4 regions of the Vibrio alginolyticus NBRC 15630 genome follow, and region 4 is predicted to be linked to each of the others. Evidence: predicted binding sites of a transcription regulator. Region 4 holds the regulator's gene; each other region holds the start of a gene.
The links. The regulator PurR, encoded in region 4, represses purine synthesis genes. The targets are predictions, from matches to a motif close to TNANGNAAACGTTTNCNTNA.
Positions count from the first base shown of each region.

Region 1: a site for PurR is predicted at 1,806-1,825, ahead of folD (bifunctional methylenetetrahydrofolate dehydrogenase/methenyltetrahydrofolate cyclohydrolase FolD). Genes of this name have one in related genera too.
Region 2: a site for PurR is predicted at 2,797-2,816, ahead of N646_RS14045 (NCS2 family permease). Genes of this name have one in related genera too.
Region 3: a site for PurR is predicted at 2,740-2,759, ahead of purE (5-(carboxyamino)imidazole ribonucleotide mutase). Genes of this name have one in related genera too.

Region 1 covers NC_022349.1:3,282,772-3,287,061, forward strand. The annotation lists gene N646_RS15075 (NupC/NupG family nucleoside CNT transporter) at 1-807, shown strand, start outside; gene folD (bifunctional methylenetetrahydrofolate dehydrogenase/methenyltetrahydrofolate cyclohydrolase FolD) at 876-1,736, opposite strand; tRNA gene N646_RS15085 (tRNA-Arg) at 1,940-2,016, shown strand; gene N646_RS15090 (beta-ketoacyl-ACP synthase) at 2,202-3,425, opposite strand; gene fabG (3-oxoacyl-ACP reductase FabG) at 3,422-4,147, opposite strand; gene N646_RS15100 (hotdog family protein) at 4,144-4,290, opposite strand, start outside.
Region 2 covers NC_022349.1:3,058,268-3,062,557, forward strand. The annotation lists gene N646_RS14035 (DUF3332 domain-containing protein) at 1-276, shown strand, start outside; gene N646_RS14040 (aminoacyl-histidine dipeptidase) at 341-1,813, opposite strand; gene N646_RS14045 (NCS2 family permease) at 2,838-4,127, shown strand.
Region 3 covers NC_022349.1:2,313,004-2,317,293, reverse strand. The annotation lists gene N646_RS10655 (DUF494 family protein) at 1-333, shown strand, start outside; gene N646_RS10650 (DNA topoisomerase family protein) at 410-979, shown strand; gene N646_RS10645 (5-(carboxyamino)imidazole ribonucleotide synthase) at 1,046-2,179, opposite strand; gene purE (5-(carboxyamino)imidazole ribonucleotide mutase) at 2,184-2,669, opposite strand; gene N646_RS10635 (L-threonylcarbamoyladenylate synthase) at 2,869-3,426, shown strand; gene hemF (oxygen-dependent coproporphyrinogen oxidase) at 3,474-4,290, shown strand, end outside.
Region 4 covers NC_022349.1:108,158-112,447, forward strand. The annotation lists gene N646_RS00455 (TfoX/Sxy family DNA transformation protein) at 1-504, opposite strand, end outside; cyclic di-GMP riboswitch class I at 621-710, opposite strand; gene purR (HTH-type transcriptional repressor PurR) at 998-2,002, opposite strand; gene torD (molecular chaperone TorD) at 2,471-3,118, opposite strand; gene torR (two-component system response regulator TorR) at 3,385-4,095, shown strand; gene elyC (envelope biogenesis factor ElyC) at 4,168-4,290, opposite strand, start outside.

The DNA.
Region 1 (4,290 bases), 160 kb from region 4:
TTGTCTGCTACGGCGAATATCTTTGTTGGCACCATTGAAGCACCATTAATGGTAAAGCCTTACCTAAAACACATGACTGACTCGCAGTTCTTTGCAGTTATGACAGGTGGTTTAGCGTCAGTTGCTGGCGGAACGTTGGTTGGTTACGCATCACTGGGTGTCGACCTCAATTATCTTATTGCTGCTGCATTTATGTCGGCACCTGCCGGCTTGTTGATGGCAAAAATTTTAATGCCAGAAGATACGGATAAAGCAGCAGATATCGACATTAGCCAAGTTGAAATTCCACGTGCAACTAACGTGGTTGAAGCATTAGCCGATGGTGCCATGGCGGGTGTACGCATTGCTGTATCGGTCGGTGGTACGTTACTGGCGTTTATTAGTGTCATTGCAATGCTAAACGGCATGTTAGGCTGGATAGGTGATCTAATTGGGACACCATTAAGTTTTGAGCTCATCCTAGGTTTTGTGTTTGCGCCAGTCGCTTGGTTGTTGGGTATACCATGGCAAGAAGCAACCACAGCAGGCTCGCTGATTGGTAACAAGATTGTGGTGAATGAGTTCGTCGCTTTCATCCAGCTTGCAGAAGTGAAGTCTCAACTTAGTGAACACTCACAAGCAATCGTGACGTTTGCTTTGTGTGGCTTTGCAAATATCTCAAGCATGGCGATGCTGATTGGTGGGTTGGGCTCTTTGGTACCAGAAAAGCGTGCATTTGTTTCTAAGCATGGTTTCCGTGCGATTATCGCTGGTGTCATGGCGAACTTAATGAGCGCTTCTATTGCGGGCGTGATTTTAAGTCTGTAATTGAAATAGATATCAACAATTAGCAAAAAGGCTCCTCGCGGAGCCTTTTTCGTATCTGAAGTTTTACGTTATTTGTCTGTGTGGAACTGTTCGCAAGCGAGCATCGTGTTCTCAATTAAACTTGCGACGGTCATTGGGCCAACGCCACCAGGAACAGGAGTAATAAAGCTCGCACTTTCACGTGCTTTGTCGTATTCCACGTCGCCAACTAGTTTGCCTGAATCAAGACGGTTAATACCGACATCGACCACCACTGCGCCTTTTTTAATCCATTCACCAGGGATGAAGTTAGGCTTACCAACCGCAACCACGACAACGTCAGCTTGACGCACATGACTCTCTAGGTCTTTGGTAAAACGGTGACATGTTGTTGTTGTGCAGCCCGCAAGCAGCAGCTCAAGTGTCATTGGACGACCAACAATGTTTGATGCGCCAACCACAACCGCATGTTTACCACGCAGCTCAATGTTGTAACGGTCGAGTAGGGTAATGATGCCCTTTGGCGTGCAAGAGCGAAGCTTTGGAATACGCTGCGCAAGACGACCAACGTTGTAAGGATGGAAGCCATCCACGTCCTTCTCTGGGTGAATGCGCTCTAAAACATGTGTTGTGTCTATGCCCGCAGGAAGGGGTAATTGCACTAGAATGCCGTCAATTTCATCATCGTTGTTTAATTCATCAATCAGCGCTAGTAACTCTTCTTCTGAGCTAGACGCAGGAAGGTCAAAAGACTTAGAAACAAACCCAACTTCTTCACATGCGCGGCGTTTGCTACCGACATAAACCTGAGAAGCAGGATCTTCACCAACTAGAACCACTGCTAAACCAGGAGCACGTAGCCCAGCTTCAACACGTGCTTTAACACGTGCAGCCACTTCGGATCGAACAGTTTGGGAAATGAGAGTTCCGTCTATATTTTGAGCAGTCATGACTTTCCTTATAAATTAAGAAGGCAGATTATCTGCGGCGCATTGTCGCAGAATTTCTTATTAACATCCATACGCAAACGTTTGCTTTGTGGTGTTTTTGAACATTAAGCGTTTTAATGGACTTTTTTTAGGCATTCAGATCAGAATGTTATGAAAACCCGTTGATTTACCCGTTTGAACTCGTATAATCCTGTCCCTGTAGCGCGCCCTTAGCTCAGCTGGATAGAGCACGTCCCTTCTAAGGATGTGGTCATTGGTTCGAATCCAATAGGGCGTGCCATTTATTCAAAAGCCTCGATAACTCTTTGAGTTGTCGGGGCTTTGTCGTTTTTAGGTTTTTGGCTGTAATTGCCACTCTATCTACAACTTTTGAATGGCATTCTAGCCATTGCAATTTCTAGCAATCTGGATAGCCACCAACAAAAAAGCGCTGGTTAACCAGCGCTTTTGCATTTACTAAGGGCATTACATCTTTTTAAAGATGATGGAGGTGTTGATGCCGCCAAAGGCGAAGTTGTTACTCATCAAATATTTCACGTCCAGCTCTCGGCCTTGTCCGGCGATGTAGTCTAAATCACCACATTGCTCGTCGAGGTTTTTTAGGTTGAGCGTTGGGTTGAACCAGCCTGTGTGCATCATTTCTAAACCTAGCCACGCTTCAATCGCGCCACAGGCGCCTAGTGTGTGGCCAAAGTAGCTCTTGAGTGAACTGATTGGCACTTTGCCCAGAGCATTCGCTGTTGCGTTGCTTTCCGCAATATCGCCGCGGTCGGTGGCAGTGCCGTGAGCAGATACATAGTCGATCTTCTCAGAAGGAATGCCCGCGTTTTGCAAAGCCATTTCCATACAGATTTGCATGGTTTCCATCTGTGGTTGAGTGACGTGTGCGGCATCACAGTTGCTGGCAAAACCGATGATTTCTGCATAGATTTTCGCGCCACGAGCGACGGCGTGTTCGTACTCTTCCAGAACTAGCGTTCCCGCACCTTCACCAATCACCAAACCATCGCGATCGGAGTCATAAGGTCTTGGTGTGCTTTTCGGGTCTTCATTCTTCAGACTGGTGGCAAAAAGGGTATCGAAGACCGCGGATTCCGTTGGGCACAATTCTTCAGCGCCACCAGCAACCATGACCGTTTGGTAGCCGTGCTTGATCGCTTCGTAGGCGTAGCCGATTGCTTGGCTGCCAGAGGTACATGCACTGCTGGTTGGGATCACTCGGCCTTTCAAACCGAAAAATAGACCAACGTTCACTGCCGTGGTATGCGGCATCATTTGCACGTAAGTCGTTGCGGTGATCGCTTTGGTGGTTTTCTCATTCAGCATGACACCAAATGCACCGATTGCATCAGTACTGCCTGTTGATGAGCCGTATGCGATACCCGTTTGACCATTGGTGAGTACGTCGTTACCAATCAAACCTGCTTGGCTTAGTGCGTTTTCTGTTGCGACGGTCGCCAATTTGGAAACACGCCCCATGCCGCGTACTTGCTTGCGCTTGTAGTGCTTTGGCAGTTCAAAATCTAAAATTGGTGCCGCGAGCTTGGTGTTCAAACCATCATACTGTTCGTAAGAAGGCATGTATTGCGTCGCGTTCTGGCAGTCACGCAGTTTTGGTTCGACAGATTGCCAATCGTTACCAAACGCAGTCACGCCTGACATTCCGGTTACAACAACTCGACGGCTCATACTAGGCCTCCGTTTACCGAAATGACTTGGCGAGTTACATAGCCTGCGATGTCAGACATAAGGTAACTGACTAAACCAGCAACTTCTTCTGGCTCTCCCATGCGGCGCAAAGGAATTTGTGGCATCGCATGTTCTTTCACGTGTTCGTCTACCATGCCTGTGTCGATAAGTCCTGGAGCAACGCAGTTGACGGTGATTTTGCGTTTTGCCAGTTCAAGCGCGAGTGATTTTGTTGCACCAATTACGCCCGCTTTCGCTGCGCTGTAGTTAGTTTGACCACGATTCCCCATTAGGCCAGAGACTGATGCAAGCGTAACAATTCGGCCGCCTTTGCGCTTTTGCACCATTGGCATAACACAAGGGTGAAGAACGTTGTAGAAGCTGTCTAAGTTGGTATGAATCACACCATCCCATTCTTCTTCGGTCATCGCAGGGAAAGCGGTATCTTTTGTGATGCCAGCGTTGTTCACGACGCCATAGTAAGCGCCGTGTTCGGCGATATCGGCTTCTAGCTTCTCACGACAATCTGCACGATCACTGATGTCGAATTGGATAAGACGACAGCTACCACCATGTTGTTCGATGGTGTCTAGGGTATTTTGTGCGCCTTGTTGATCGCCCATGTAATGGACGATGATTTGGAAACCATCTTTGGCTAATTGAACGGCAATGGCTTTACCGATGCCTTTGCTGGCACCTGTAACGAGGACTTGTCGGGTCATTGTTGACTCCTGATTTTCATTTCTTGTAATTTTTCTTCTGATGGAACGTAAACGTTCAATTGGCAAGTCGCTACAACAGTTCCTTGTAGCTCAATACGGGCTGAAAAAACCGCCATACCGTTATCTTCCATAACTTTTTCAGC
Region 2 (4,290 bases), 380 kb from region 4:
AAGGTAGATACTTACATTGATGTCAATCACCAGTTAGATAAGTCGTTAACGACGGCACCAATCGCACCATTAGCGGATAACCGTGTCATTGAGCAGGGGCGAATGCAGAAAATCGATGAGAACACTGTTCAAATGGATATTACTTACAGCAACGGTGAAAAGGCGACACTCATGGGTGTGCGCGATGGTGAGTTTGTTACTTACTACATTGATGGTGAAGTTGTTGCACAAACCTCAATGGATGAATTAGCCGCTTACGCGCAAAACCGTGTGTAGTTGGGTTCAACTAAACCAAAAAAAGGGTGCCGTATGGCACCCTTTGTCGTTTTTCGTGATTGAATTATGCTTTCTCTGGAATCGCTTCTAAAAGCGCGACCATCTGATCCCAGTACAACTGAACAGTATCAATCTTCACTTTCTCATCTGGAGAGTGAGGGAATTTTATTGTTGGACCGAAAGAAACCATATCCATGTGTGGGTATGGTTCTTTAAATAGGCCACACTCAAGACCAGCATGGATGACCATGATGTTCGGCTTATGACCGTAAATGCCTTCATACATATCACGGAAAATTGCCATGATCTCGGAATCTGCATCTGGCTTCCAGCCAGGGTAAGCGCCTGAGAACTGAATTTGTGCGCCTGCTAGCTCAGTAATCGAGCGCAACATGCTTTCCACTTGGCTACGGCCAGAGTCAATGAGAGAACGAATCAAGCAAAGCACGGTGACTTTATTTTCTTCTGTGCTGATCACACCAACGTTTAGAGAAGTTTCAACAACGCCTTCCACCTCATCACTCATACGGATTACGCCGTTTGGACAAGCGTTAAGTGCCGCAATGAATCGTTGCTGATCGGCGATTGAAAATACTTGCGCGTCAGTCGTGATCACTTCATTAAAGGTTACGATACCTGTTTCGATTTTACCCAATTCAGTTTTAAGCAGCTCAGTGTAGTGGTTGAACAGCTCAGCAAGCTTGTCTTGGTTTTCGACAGGAAGCGCGACAGTAACAAACGCTTCGCGAGGGATTGCATTACGTAAGCTACCGCCACGGAATTCGACTAAACGTAAATCAAGCTCTTGAGCATGACCGGCAAGGAAACGACCAAGTAATTTGTTGGCATTACCGCGACCTGTGTGAATGTCACAACCTGAGTGACCACCTTTTAGGCCTTTCAGCGTCAGTTGGCGTGTTACAAAACCTGCAGGCGTTGATTCTCGAGAAATATCGAAAGTCATGGTGCCATCAACGCCACCTGCACAACCCATGTAGACTTCGCCTTCTTGCTCAGAGTCTGTATTTAGAAGAATCTCACCCTCTAACCAACCAGCTTCAAGGCCAAATGCGCCAGTCATGCCTGCTTCTTCATCAATCGTCAGCAGAACTTCGAGTGGACCGTGCTTAATATCTTTAGATGCCAATACAGCAAGGCAAGAAGCCATACCAATACCGTTATCTGCACCAAGCGTCGTGCCTTTCGCAGTTACCCATTCGCCATCGATGTAAGGTTGGATTGGATCTTTGGTGAAGTCGTGTTCAGTGTCTTCGTTTTTCTGCGGCACCATGTCGATGTGTGCTTGAAGTACAACAGCCTTCTTATTTTCCATTCCTGGTGTCGCGGGCTTTTTGATGAACACGTTACCGGTTGGATCACGGCGAACGTCAAAGCCTTGCTCTGTTGCCCAGTTGATAATGTACTGTGCTAATGCTTCTTCATGTTTCGATGGATGAGGGATAGAACAAATCTTATCGAAAAACTGCCAAAGTGGAGCAGGTGATAAGGTACTGATCTCAGAATGGAACTCAGACACGGAGGACTCCTTTTGATGTGCTTTGCCAAATATATACCGTAAAAATATTATCAAGGTAGCATTAAATGCTAGACGATTTGGCCTTCAAATTGCCGTTAGCATACCACCAGATAAGGAGTACGAGTAGTCGCGATCACAAGGATTTCTCTCAGAACTGTCACAGTTTGTGAATACAATAACAAGCACTATGTGTTCTCTATCATATATTCTGAAAGTGGCTTTATTTTTTAATTCATAAAATTGTAATTTAATTACACATAAACTTTGATAAAGGTCAATTTGTGCATTTTTTGTGATTCCAATCACTAAAATGCTTGTAATTAAATTTCTTGGTGGTATATTTGTAACCAGCTTCTGAGAGAAGAATGAAATGCTCAAAGGATGAGTCCGTTTTATCGCCTCCAAGGAACCGAGAAATCAACGAATGTTTAATTGATTTAAAAGGTGATAGTTATGAAAGGTTTACCAAGTACAATGTTCTGGAATAGCAAGTCTGTTTACACCGGTAACTTTGTATACCCAACAAGCTTTGGCTACTAAGTGAAGTCAACGCATGTGACTCGAACAGTTTGTTCACCCCTATAAATTGGAATTTTTTTTCAGTGATAGTGCTGACATGATTCACCGCCACCCAAATTGGGTGGCGTTTTTTTATCTCTATTTTCTCTTCCTGACTCACTTATTGCCATCAAAGCCTTCTTCTATTCCCCATTCTTCGGTTTTATCGACTTTTCCATCAAATCTGTTAGATACCATGTTTAAAATGGGCCTTTTTCATCTGAAAGTTTAGTACATTGCTCAGTTTTTATTCTCTTTTAGAGAACTGTGTTATCTGGGTTACCTATTGTTTTATAAGAATATATTTCTTTGCTTGCTATGATAGATTAGAGAATGTGTTTCATATCCAAAGAAAAAAAACGCATTAGAGTGAAGATTCTATCTAGAATTTGCTATTTGATAACTTTATAATTCCCGCCAATCGATTACGCAACCGTTTACTTTTTTACCTTTACAGGATTCGATCATGCTCGAGAGGCTTTTTAAACTCAGTGAAAATGGCACAAATGTGCGTACTGAGATCATTGCAGGTGTTACGACCTTCCTAACTATGGCTTACATTATTTTTGTAAACCCAGCGATCCTGTCGGATACCGGTATGGACCGTGGCGCCATTTTTGTCGCGACTTGTCTTGCTGCCGCAATCGGCTGTTTTATCATGGGATTTGTTGCCAATTACCCAATCGCACAGGCACCAGGAATGGGCCTGAACGCATTTTTTACTTACTCTGTTGTATTGGGAATGGGTTATACGTGGCAAGTTGCGTTGGCGGCTGTATTTGTTTCTGGCCTTCTGTTCATTCTTTTAAGCGTATTTAAGATCCGTGAGTGGATTATTAACTCGATCCCGCATTCTCTACGAACAGGTATTTCAGCTGGTATTGGTCTTTTCTTAGCGTTTATCGCATTAAAAAATGCAGGTATCGTCGTTGATAACCCAGCGACATTAGTTTCTATGGGAGAGATCACATCATTGCCATCTGTATTGGCCGCGATTGGCTTCTTTCTTACGATTGCACTGGTTCACCGTGGTGTGAAAGGTGCGGTGATGATCGCCATTCTTGGCGTTACAGCGCTTGGTCTTCTATTTGGTGATGTGCAGTGGGGCGGTATTATGTCAACGCCACCAAGCATTGCGCCAACTTTCATGCAACTGGATTTCTCTGGTTTGTTTGAAGTAGGCATGATTTCCGTCGTATTTGCTTTCCTATTTGTCGATTTATTTGACACCGCAGGTACGCTCGTTGGCGTTTCTCAAAAAGCTGGTCTAACTGATGAGAATGGCAACATCCCTCGTTTAAACAAAGCGTTACTTGCAGACTCAACAGCAACGTCAGTAGGTGCATTACTTGGTACCTCTAACACGACATCTTATATTGAAAGCGTTTCTGGTGTAGCTGCGGGTGGGCGTACTGGTCTAACAGCCGTGGTTGTTGGTGTACTCTTCCTACTTGCTCTATTGTTCTCACCACTTGCGGGTATGATCCCTGCTTATGCAACGTCAGGTGCGCTATTCTATGTGGCGATCTTGATGCTGTCTGGGCTAGTAAGCATTGATTGGCGTGACCTAACTGAAGCGTCCCCAGTTGTTGTGACTTGTTTAGTTATGCCGCTAACATTCTCGATTGCAGAAGGTATCACGTTAGGCTTTATCGCATACGCAGCGATCAAGTTATTCAGCGGTAAGGGCCGTGAAGTGTCGATGAGTGTATGGGTGATGTCAGCCATCTTCATCGTTAAATACCTCGTCGGTTAATTTCTCGAGCAAAAAGCCAGTGTGGATTTATTCACGCTGGCTTTTTCTTTTTTACGTTGTTCACAGAAGACGGTTTTTCTGCGGAATAGGTAGAGAATTTTGATATCACCGTTGGTATTAGCGGTGTGTTTCGGTAGAATAATCGTTTGCGCAGCTTGAAATC
Region 3 (4,290 bases), 1.1 Mb from region 4:
GAGCTTGCCGCATTGCAGCAAAGTGACACCTCTTCTGCAATCTCGACTTGCATGGCTTCGTCATCAACTCGTATCTACACAGCGAAAGAGATGCAGCGTTTAGATTTGGAATGCCGAGGATTTCTATTGTTTCTCGAGCAAATCAATGTGTTAACCACAGAAACTCGCGAAATGGTGATTGACCGAGTGATGGGATTAGAAACGAGTGAGTTTGAGCTTGAAGACCTCAAATGGATCATTCTGATGGTGCTGTTTAATGTGCCTGGCAACGAAAACGCTTACACGCTAATGGAAGAGCTGTTGTACACCAAGGAACAAGGGATTCTTCACTAACCATCTGGGCAAGTTCGAGTTTAGCCAGAATAAACGCGAGCTTGTCTTTTTGTGTGTTTTTCACGAAACGGTAAGTATGAGTAGTAAAATCGACAACACCCTTTTCTCTGCCCATGAACACGCTTTGGAGCACGAGCCGTGTCCAAAATGTGGTGGTGAGCTGACTCTCAAGCACGGAAAACATGGCCCATTTCTCGGCTGTAACCATTACCCAAGCTGTGATTACATTAAACCGCTACACAGCAATGATGGTCACATCGTGAAAGAGTTGGGTGTGCCTTGTCCTGAGTGTGGCAATGAGTTGGTTCTCCGCCAAGGGCGCTACGGTATGTTCGTTGGTTGTAGCCATTACCCGGCTTGTCATCATATTGAGTCGATTAATCAACCAGAGCCAGAGGCGCAGTCACAAGAGCAACACGCTTGCCCTGAATGTGGCAAAGGACATTTGGTTGAGCGTAAAACCCGATTTGGCAAAACATTCTACGCGTGTGATAACTACCCTAAATGCAAATTTGCTGTGAACCTTGCTCCGGTCAAGGGGCGATGCGAAGAATGTGGTTTTACTTTGTTGGTGGAGAAGAAACTCGCCAGTGGTGTGAAATTGCAATGTGCCAACCGTAAGTGCCAGCACACCCAACAAGGGTAAATACATCAAAGGAATTAAAAAGGGTCGCATCGTGCGACCCTTTTTTTATTTTTTTGCTGCCAAACGTTAGTGTTGAGGCTGTTTAGCGAACGCTTGCACGGCTGGGAAAGCTATTGGGTCTAAGATGTCTGCCAGAGCGCACAACCTACGGTGCAATTCTCCTGGGTAGTCGCCACACACGTTGATGTGTCCCATCTTGCGACCTGCACGTTTCTCTTTGCCATACCAATGAAGGTGGCAACCATCCATTAATAACAATGCTTCTGGTAGTGTGTCTTCACCAAGAATATTAATCATTGAGGTTTCACGAACCAATTTCGTACTGCCTAATGGTAAGCCGCACACTGCGCGCAGATGGTTTTCAAACTGACACGTTTCTGCACCTTGCTGTGTCCAGTGACCAGAGTTGTGCACGCGTGGAGCAATCTCATTCACTAAAAGTGCCCCATCGACATCAAAGAACTCAAGCGCTAATACGCCAACGTAATCTAGGCTATCTGCGACTGCCGTGAACATTTGCTTTGCTTGTTCCTGTAACCTTGGCGCATCAATCGCAGTAGAAAGACTCAATACACCGTTGGTGTGGACGTTCTCTGCCAGAGGATACACTTCCACACTGCCATCTTTGCTTCGAGCACCAACCAGTGATACTTCGCGGTTAAAAGGAACAAACTCTTCAGCAACAATCGCTTGAGTTGGTGTTGCCGCGATGCACTCTGCCATCTCAGTCCAAATGTCGTCGACTTGAGAAGCTTCTTTTAAGCGCCATTGGCCTTTACCATCGTAACCACCTAATGCACTTTTCAGAACCATTGGCATACCAACGTGTTCAATTGCGCGCTCAAAGTCTTCACGAGTTTCAATGACGTAGTATTTCGCGTTGCGCACGCCAGCATCATCAAGCAGTGCCTTTTCAATACGGCGATCACCACCTGCTTTGATGGCTTGCGTACTTGGTAGGAACTTGCCGCTCGCTTCGCAAACCTTGAGCACGTCATGTGGAATATGCTCGAACTCGGCAGTAATCACATCAACTTGCGTAATCGCATTTTCCAAACCATGGCCAAGTACCTGTTGAGTTAAAGGGTGAACGACATCACCGTTGGTGACATCGTAAGCTGAAATTTGAATATTCAGTGGCGCACCAGCCAGAGACATCATACGAGCCAACTGACCCGCACCAAGAACCAGTACATGCATCTGATTAATCCTCTGCAGGGTTTGGATTTGCGAGAACTGTTTCCGTTTGCTCATTACGGAATGCTTCTACCTTCGCCATGATGTTTTCATCATGAGTGCCTAGGATTTGCGCTGCTAGGATACCGGCGTTTGCTGCGCCCGCTTCGCCAATCGCCAATGTACCAACCGCAATTCCCTTTGGCATCTGTACAATAGAAAGCAGTGAATCCATACCTTTCAGTGCACGAGACTGAACGGGAACCCCAAGCACTGGCAAACTAGTAAACGCCGCCGCCATACCTGGTAGGTGGGCTGCACCACCTGCGCCTGCGATGATAACTTTGATGCCGCGTTCTTTTGCGCCACTAGCGTAGTCAGACAGTAATTGAGGAGTTCGGTGTGCTGACACGACTTTTGTTTCGTAAGGCACGCCAAATTGGTCTAGCATGTCCGCTGCTAGTTTCATGGTTGGCCAATCGGATTTAGAACCCATGATGATACCGACTTTCATCTCAAACTCCTTTAAGCTGCAAAAATTAGGTGAGCTATAAATTTGTGCGCATTATACGGGGATTTTTATCTCAAGCAAACGTTTGCGTCTTGTTGTTGGCGCTATTGATACATTTTATAAAAAAATTGCTTTAGTGTCTGAGAATGAATATTTGTACACTTAGTGAAAACAACACAGTCAAACAAATAGGAAGTAATCGGTGGATAACTTTGAACAAGTGCTCAACGCACTCAAGCAAGGCGAAGTGATTGCCTATCCAACAGAAGGGGTTTTTGGTGTCGGATGTGATCCAGATAACCCAGAAGCAATTCAAAAGCTATTAGAGCTCAAGCAGCGTCCGGTAGAAAAAGGGCTGATTCTAATCGCGGCAAGTTATGATCAGCTCTTGCCTTATATTGATGAATCTCAGTTGACTGAAGAACAATTACAGACTGTTCATGCCACTTGGCCAGGCCCATACACTTGGATCATGCCAGCGAGCGATAAAGTATCCAACTGGGTTTCAGGGCAGTTTGATTCAATTGCGGTTCGTGTGACTGATCATCCTTTGGTGCAAAAAATGTGTAATGCATTCGGAAAGCCGTTAACCTCTACCAGCGCGAATCTTTCCGGCTTACCACCGTGTATGACCACGGAAGAAGTCGAAGAGCAGTTGGGTGATAAGCTGGTCGCCATTCTTCGTGGCGAGACCAGCGGTCGTGATAAACCCAGCGAGATTCGTGACGCCAAAACTTCACAAATATTAAGACAGGGTTAACCCTGCTAGCCAGCCATCATTAGGTTTCACGTAATAGGTAATAACGTATGTCAGCGATCGATAAGCACGCCGTAAAGCAGTTCTTGATGTCACTTCAGGACTCCATTTGTCAGCAGTTAGAACAAGAAGATGGAAAGGCCGTCTTTGTCGAAGATGCATGGCAACGTGAAAAAGGAGAGCGTCTGGGGGGCGGTGGTCGCTCACGTGTTTTGCGTGATGGCCTTGTTTTCGAGCAGGGAGGCGTGAACTTCTCGCATGTGGAAGGGAAAGAAATGCCAGCATCTGCGACAGCGCATCGCCCAGAGCTAGCGGGTCGTCGTTTTGAAGCGATGGGTGTTTCTTTGGTTATTCACCCTAAAAACCCTTACGTACCGACTTCACACGCCAATGTCCGCTTCTTTATTGCAGAAAAAGATGGCGAAGACCCAATTTGGTGGTTTGGTGGTGGTTTTGACCTAACGCCGTTCTATCCATTTGAAGAAGATTGCCAATCATGGCACGACACTGCAAAACTGCTTTGTGCGCCATTTGGTGACGATGTTTACCAAGAGCATAAAGCATGGTGTGACAAATACTTCTTCCTACCACATCGTAATGAAACTCGCGGTGTTGGCGGTTTGTTCTTTGATGATCTAAACCAGTGGGAATTTGATAAGTGTTTTGCTTACATCAAAGCAGTGGGTGAAGGCTATTGCCAGGCTTACTTGCCGATCGTTTCTCGTCGTAAAGAGATCAAGTATGGTGAGCGTGAGCGTGAATTCCAACTATATCGTCGCGGCCGTTACGTAGAGTTCAACTTAGTGTATGACCGTGGCACCTTATTTGGTTTACAAAGTGGTGGGCGTACTGAGTCGATTCTGATGT
Region 4 (4,290 bases):
TAGCAACTCAATGTTGACGGTTGCAGAGTGCGTATCTCTTATCGCTTTATAGGCGTTAAGCGCACCTTCCTCTTCAAGCTTCTCTACGGATTCGATGCCGGCTTTTTTTAGCATGCGCTCGGTAGCCAGTCGTAAGTTAGGCAAATCTTTCAAACGGTTAGGCTTTGTACTTGCTTGCTGTTCTTTCTCAAGCTTTGCCTTTTTCAATGATTGATTCGCTACTTCGATTAAGCGTTCGCTTGATTCCCATAAATCGCTGGAAATAGCGTAGTACTTTGTAACGACTGGAAAGCCACGTTTTTTATAAACGTAAGGCTTTAGCCCTTGTTTCTCGAAGTCAGATGAAGTTTTTTGGTCTGCTCTGATATGAAGCTGATTCTTTACCACTAGTGCAAACATTGTTTCATCAGCGAATAGTCCGAAGCCACCAAACATTGAGCGCGACTTGATATTACCAAGTGCCTCAAATAGCTTCATAGAGTCTTTGAGTATCGGTTTATCCATGTTTTGTTATCTCGGTGTAATTAATATTACGCCACCAAAAGTCAGGTCCGAGAGAGTAGCAAACATGCGTAAAAACAATGTCATTACAGAGTAAAGTCATTGCTTACACACTTGCCATCGGTAACCCCGCTACCTTCCATATCGTAATATGGTTCAGGCCGGAGGCTTTGCGTCCCACTCTTTCGAATGGTTTGCCCTGTGCGTGACACAATGAGCATACTTCTTATATTGAATTAACATCACGGTTTAGCGTTAAAAGTGTGATTTCGGTTCAATAAAAATGATAGATTGAATGCTCTATTTTGCATATGGAAAGGTGCAAATTGGCCTTTGAAAAGGAGTTCTTAATATATATTACATTTATATAAAACAGGGAGTTAACGTTAGTCAATTGTTATTAGAGCTGTGTGAAGTATTAGAGAATGCTTAATTTTCCCAAAAAAATAAGCGCCCCTGTAGAGCGCTTATTTAACACGGTTAAATACAGTGAAATTTAGTTCATTTTTTTCACAGTATTTCGAATTACAAGCTCAGGTTGCATTTCGAAAATTCGTTTTTCGTGTTCTTTATCTTTGATACGCTCAAGTAGAATTTCGAATGCATTTTTACCAACACGACGTTTAGGTTGGTGGATAGTCGTTAGCGGTGGAGAGAAGTATTCCGCAAGCTCGATGTTGTCGTAGCCGATCACTGAAATATCTTCAGGAATTTTGATCCCGTTTTGTTGCAAGCGGCTCATTAGGCCTAGAGCCATTGTGTCGTTAAAACAGAATACCGCCGTCGGGCGCTTGTCCATTGCGGTAATTTTATCTGCAACTAATACGGCCGTATCACATTCAAAGTTACCTTCAAGGATCCAGTCTTCATTTACAGCTAGGTTCGCTTCACTCATTGCGCGACGGAAACCTGCAATGCGCTCTTGGCAAGCAAGCTTTTCAAAATGACCGCTTAGACAAGCGATATCCGTATGACCATTGTCAATCAGATGTTTGGTTGCAATGTAGCCACCTTCTTCTGAGTTATCCATGATCTTGTCTGCTTGTGAGCTCTCTGGGCCCCAATCCATGACCACTTTAGGAATGTCCGCATGACGGTCAAGCATCTCTTTTAGTTCTTCGGTTAAGTCAGAACACATCACTAGGATGCCATCAACGCGCTTTTCAGCCAGCATACGAATGTAATCGCGTTGTTTTTCGTAAATCCCGCCTGTGTTACATAAAATCAGAGTATAGCCTTGGCGGTAACAGTAGCTCTCAACGCCATCAATCACTTCTGAGAAAAATAGGTTAGTTGATTGAGTTACTAACATGCCAATCGTACGAGTTGAGTTGCATTTTAGGCTGCGTGCAACGGCACTTGGCGCGTAATTCAGCTCGTCAACGGCTTTCATTACTTTTTCTTGCGTTGCTTCTGCAACGAAACGCGTTTTATTGATAACGTGCGAAACTGTCGTAGTGGAAACGCCGGCTAAGCGAGCAACGTCTTTTATCGTGGCCATAAATGGTGTCCTGTATCGAGCTACTGAAATATGTCGTATTGGATGTACCTGATGCTCTAATGGTTTCACACCTAGCAATATAAAATTGGCGCTAAGTGTCTCGGCAGCGGTTGATCCAAGTGCGACAAAAGGGTGCGTAGCAGCATCGGTCGATGAATTTTATCTTTTTTCTATCTGATGAGAAATTGCCATCAACCTGTTAAGAAAACACAAAAACCGCTATATTTCAGCGGTTTACATATAAATCATATTTAATCGTTTGCGCTCACATTTTAGCCCTATGTGGACTGACTAGCAATGTTTTCAGCAAGAGATTTGTGTATTTGAAGTCACATTTTGACTGCTAAATAACCAAGCGTCTTTGCGCTAAGTTAAGGCAAACGAATATTATACCCAAGTTACTTACAATTGGTCACTTTCAGGCATACAGGAAGCCCGATAGGCAGGCTCCCTAAAAATAGGCGGCAATTATTCACCAAGAAGGTAGGCGCTGTCTAGTTTACAAAATGCAACTAATAGTTTCGCGACACTCGAGTAAAATCCAAATTCGTCGAATTGTTTACATTTGTCTGAAAACTGAGGTAACCAAGACATCAATTGTTGCTGGATAAAGTCGTTTTGTTTAACGAAGGCTTCTTCCATGTGTTTTTCTTGTTCAAGCTCGTTTGAGCGGATAATCATGTTCCCGAGAAAGTCGAGCTCAACGGCTAAGTGATCCGCAGGTTCCTTTAGGTTTTCGTCTACTTGAACGCCAAATTCAGCCATCAACTTTTCCATTTCCTCAGCTGGCTTGTCATTCAGTAAACCTGATTCACCAATGTACATGGATGCGTAAGGAAGAGCGCCGTATTTTTCTGTCTTCAAAAACAGTTCACAAAAGTCAGCTGCAAGCTCTAGTTGTGCATCTTCACGATCTTGTAACCGATTCAATGCATCAACTAGGCTATCAACAGCTGGTTTCAGCGACTCATTTTCACCTAAACCTGCGAGAAAACTGCGAATTTCAACACTGTGATAGGCTTCCAATTCTTTCTCTGTTAGTTCTTTTGCGAACAAGCTCGAAAACCACCAGTAAATTTCAGCGCGTTTTTCATTAAAAGCTTTCACTTCTTGCATTTTGGGCTCCTGAATGATGCTTCAAGTCATGCATCACAAAGTCAATTAGGGATATCCCCTAAGTGTAATCAATTAAAATGAATAGCAGTAACTATAATTGTTATGTTTTATGGTCAAAAATGACCGTTTATTAATAGCAATGGGCAAGCTTGTTTTGAATCAATAAAAACGCTAAATCTTGCGTTTTAATGTATCTATGACTAGAAATGTTACTAGTTATGAATAGAATACGTCTTGGATAATAAGAAGACAGAAAAGTGGTGTAAATGAGCTATCACGTATTAGTCGTAGAAGATGATGTTGTAACTCGTAGTAAGCTTGCGGGATATTTCCAAAATGAGGGCTACCAAGTCAGCGAAGCAGAGAGTGGCGCAGAAATGCGTGAAGTTTTGCAAGCGGGCGATGTAGACCTGATCATGCTGGATATTAACCTGCCTGGTGAAGACGGCCTGATGCTTACTCGTGAGTTACGTAGCCAATCGGATATTGGTATCATATTAGTAACAGGACGCACGGATAGCATTGATAAAATCGTAGGCCTAGAAATGGGTGCTGACGATTATGTGACAAAACCTTTTGAACTGAGAGAGCTGTTAGTTCGCGTTAAAAACTTGCTGTGGCGTATTTCAGCAGCGCGCAGTGGCAGCTCGAAAGCGAATGAAACCAGTGAAGAGCACATTGTGCGCTTTGGGGAGTGGACATTCGACATTCAACGTCGCGCACTTAGCCGCAACGGTGAGCCAGTAAAACTAACTAAAGCAGAGTATGAACTTTTGGTGGCATTATCGTCTTATCCTAACCAGGTGTTAAGTCGTGAGCGTATTTTGAACATGATCAGCCATCGAGTGGATGCGCCGAATGACCGCACCATTGATGTTCTTATTCGACGTATGCGCGCAAAAATGGAGTTCGATCCTAAGAACCCACAGATTTTTGTAACGGTACACGGCGAAGGCTATATGTTTGCTGGTGACTAGTTGGAACATAACTCAATCGTAAAAAGAAAAAGGAGAGCTTGGGCTCTCCTTTTTTGTGGCTTCAAGATAATACTAGTTTGCTTCAACCATTGGTGTTTGGCCGACAGTATCACGCAACCTTTGCCAAATACTGCCCAAGTACTCATGCCAATAAAGCTCTGTTTGTTCTAAGTAACGCGCTTTAGGTGAGTATTT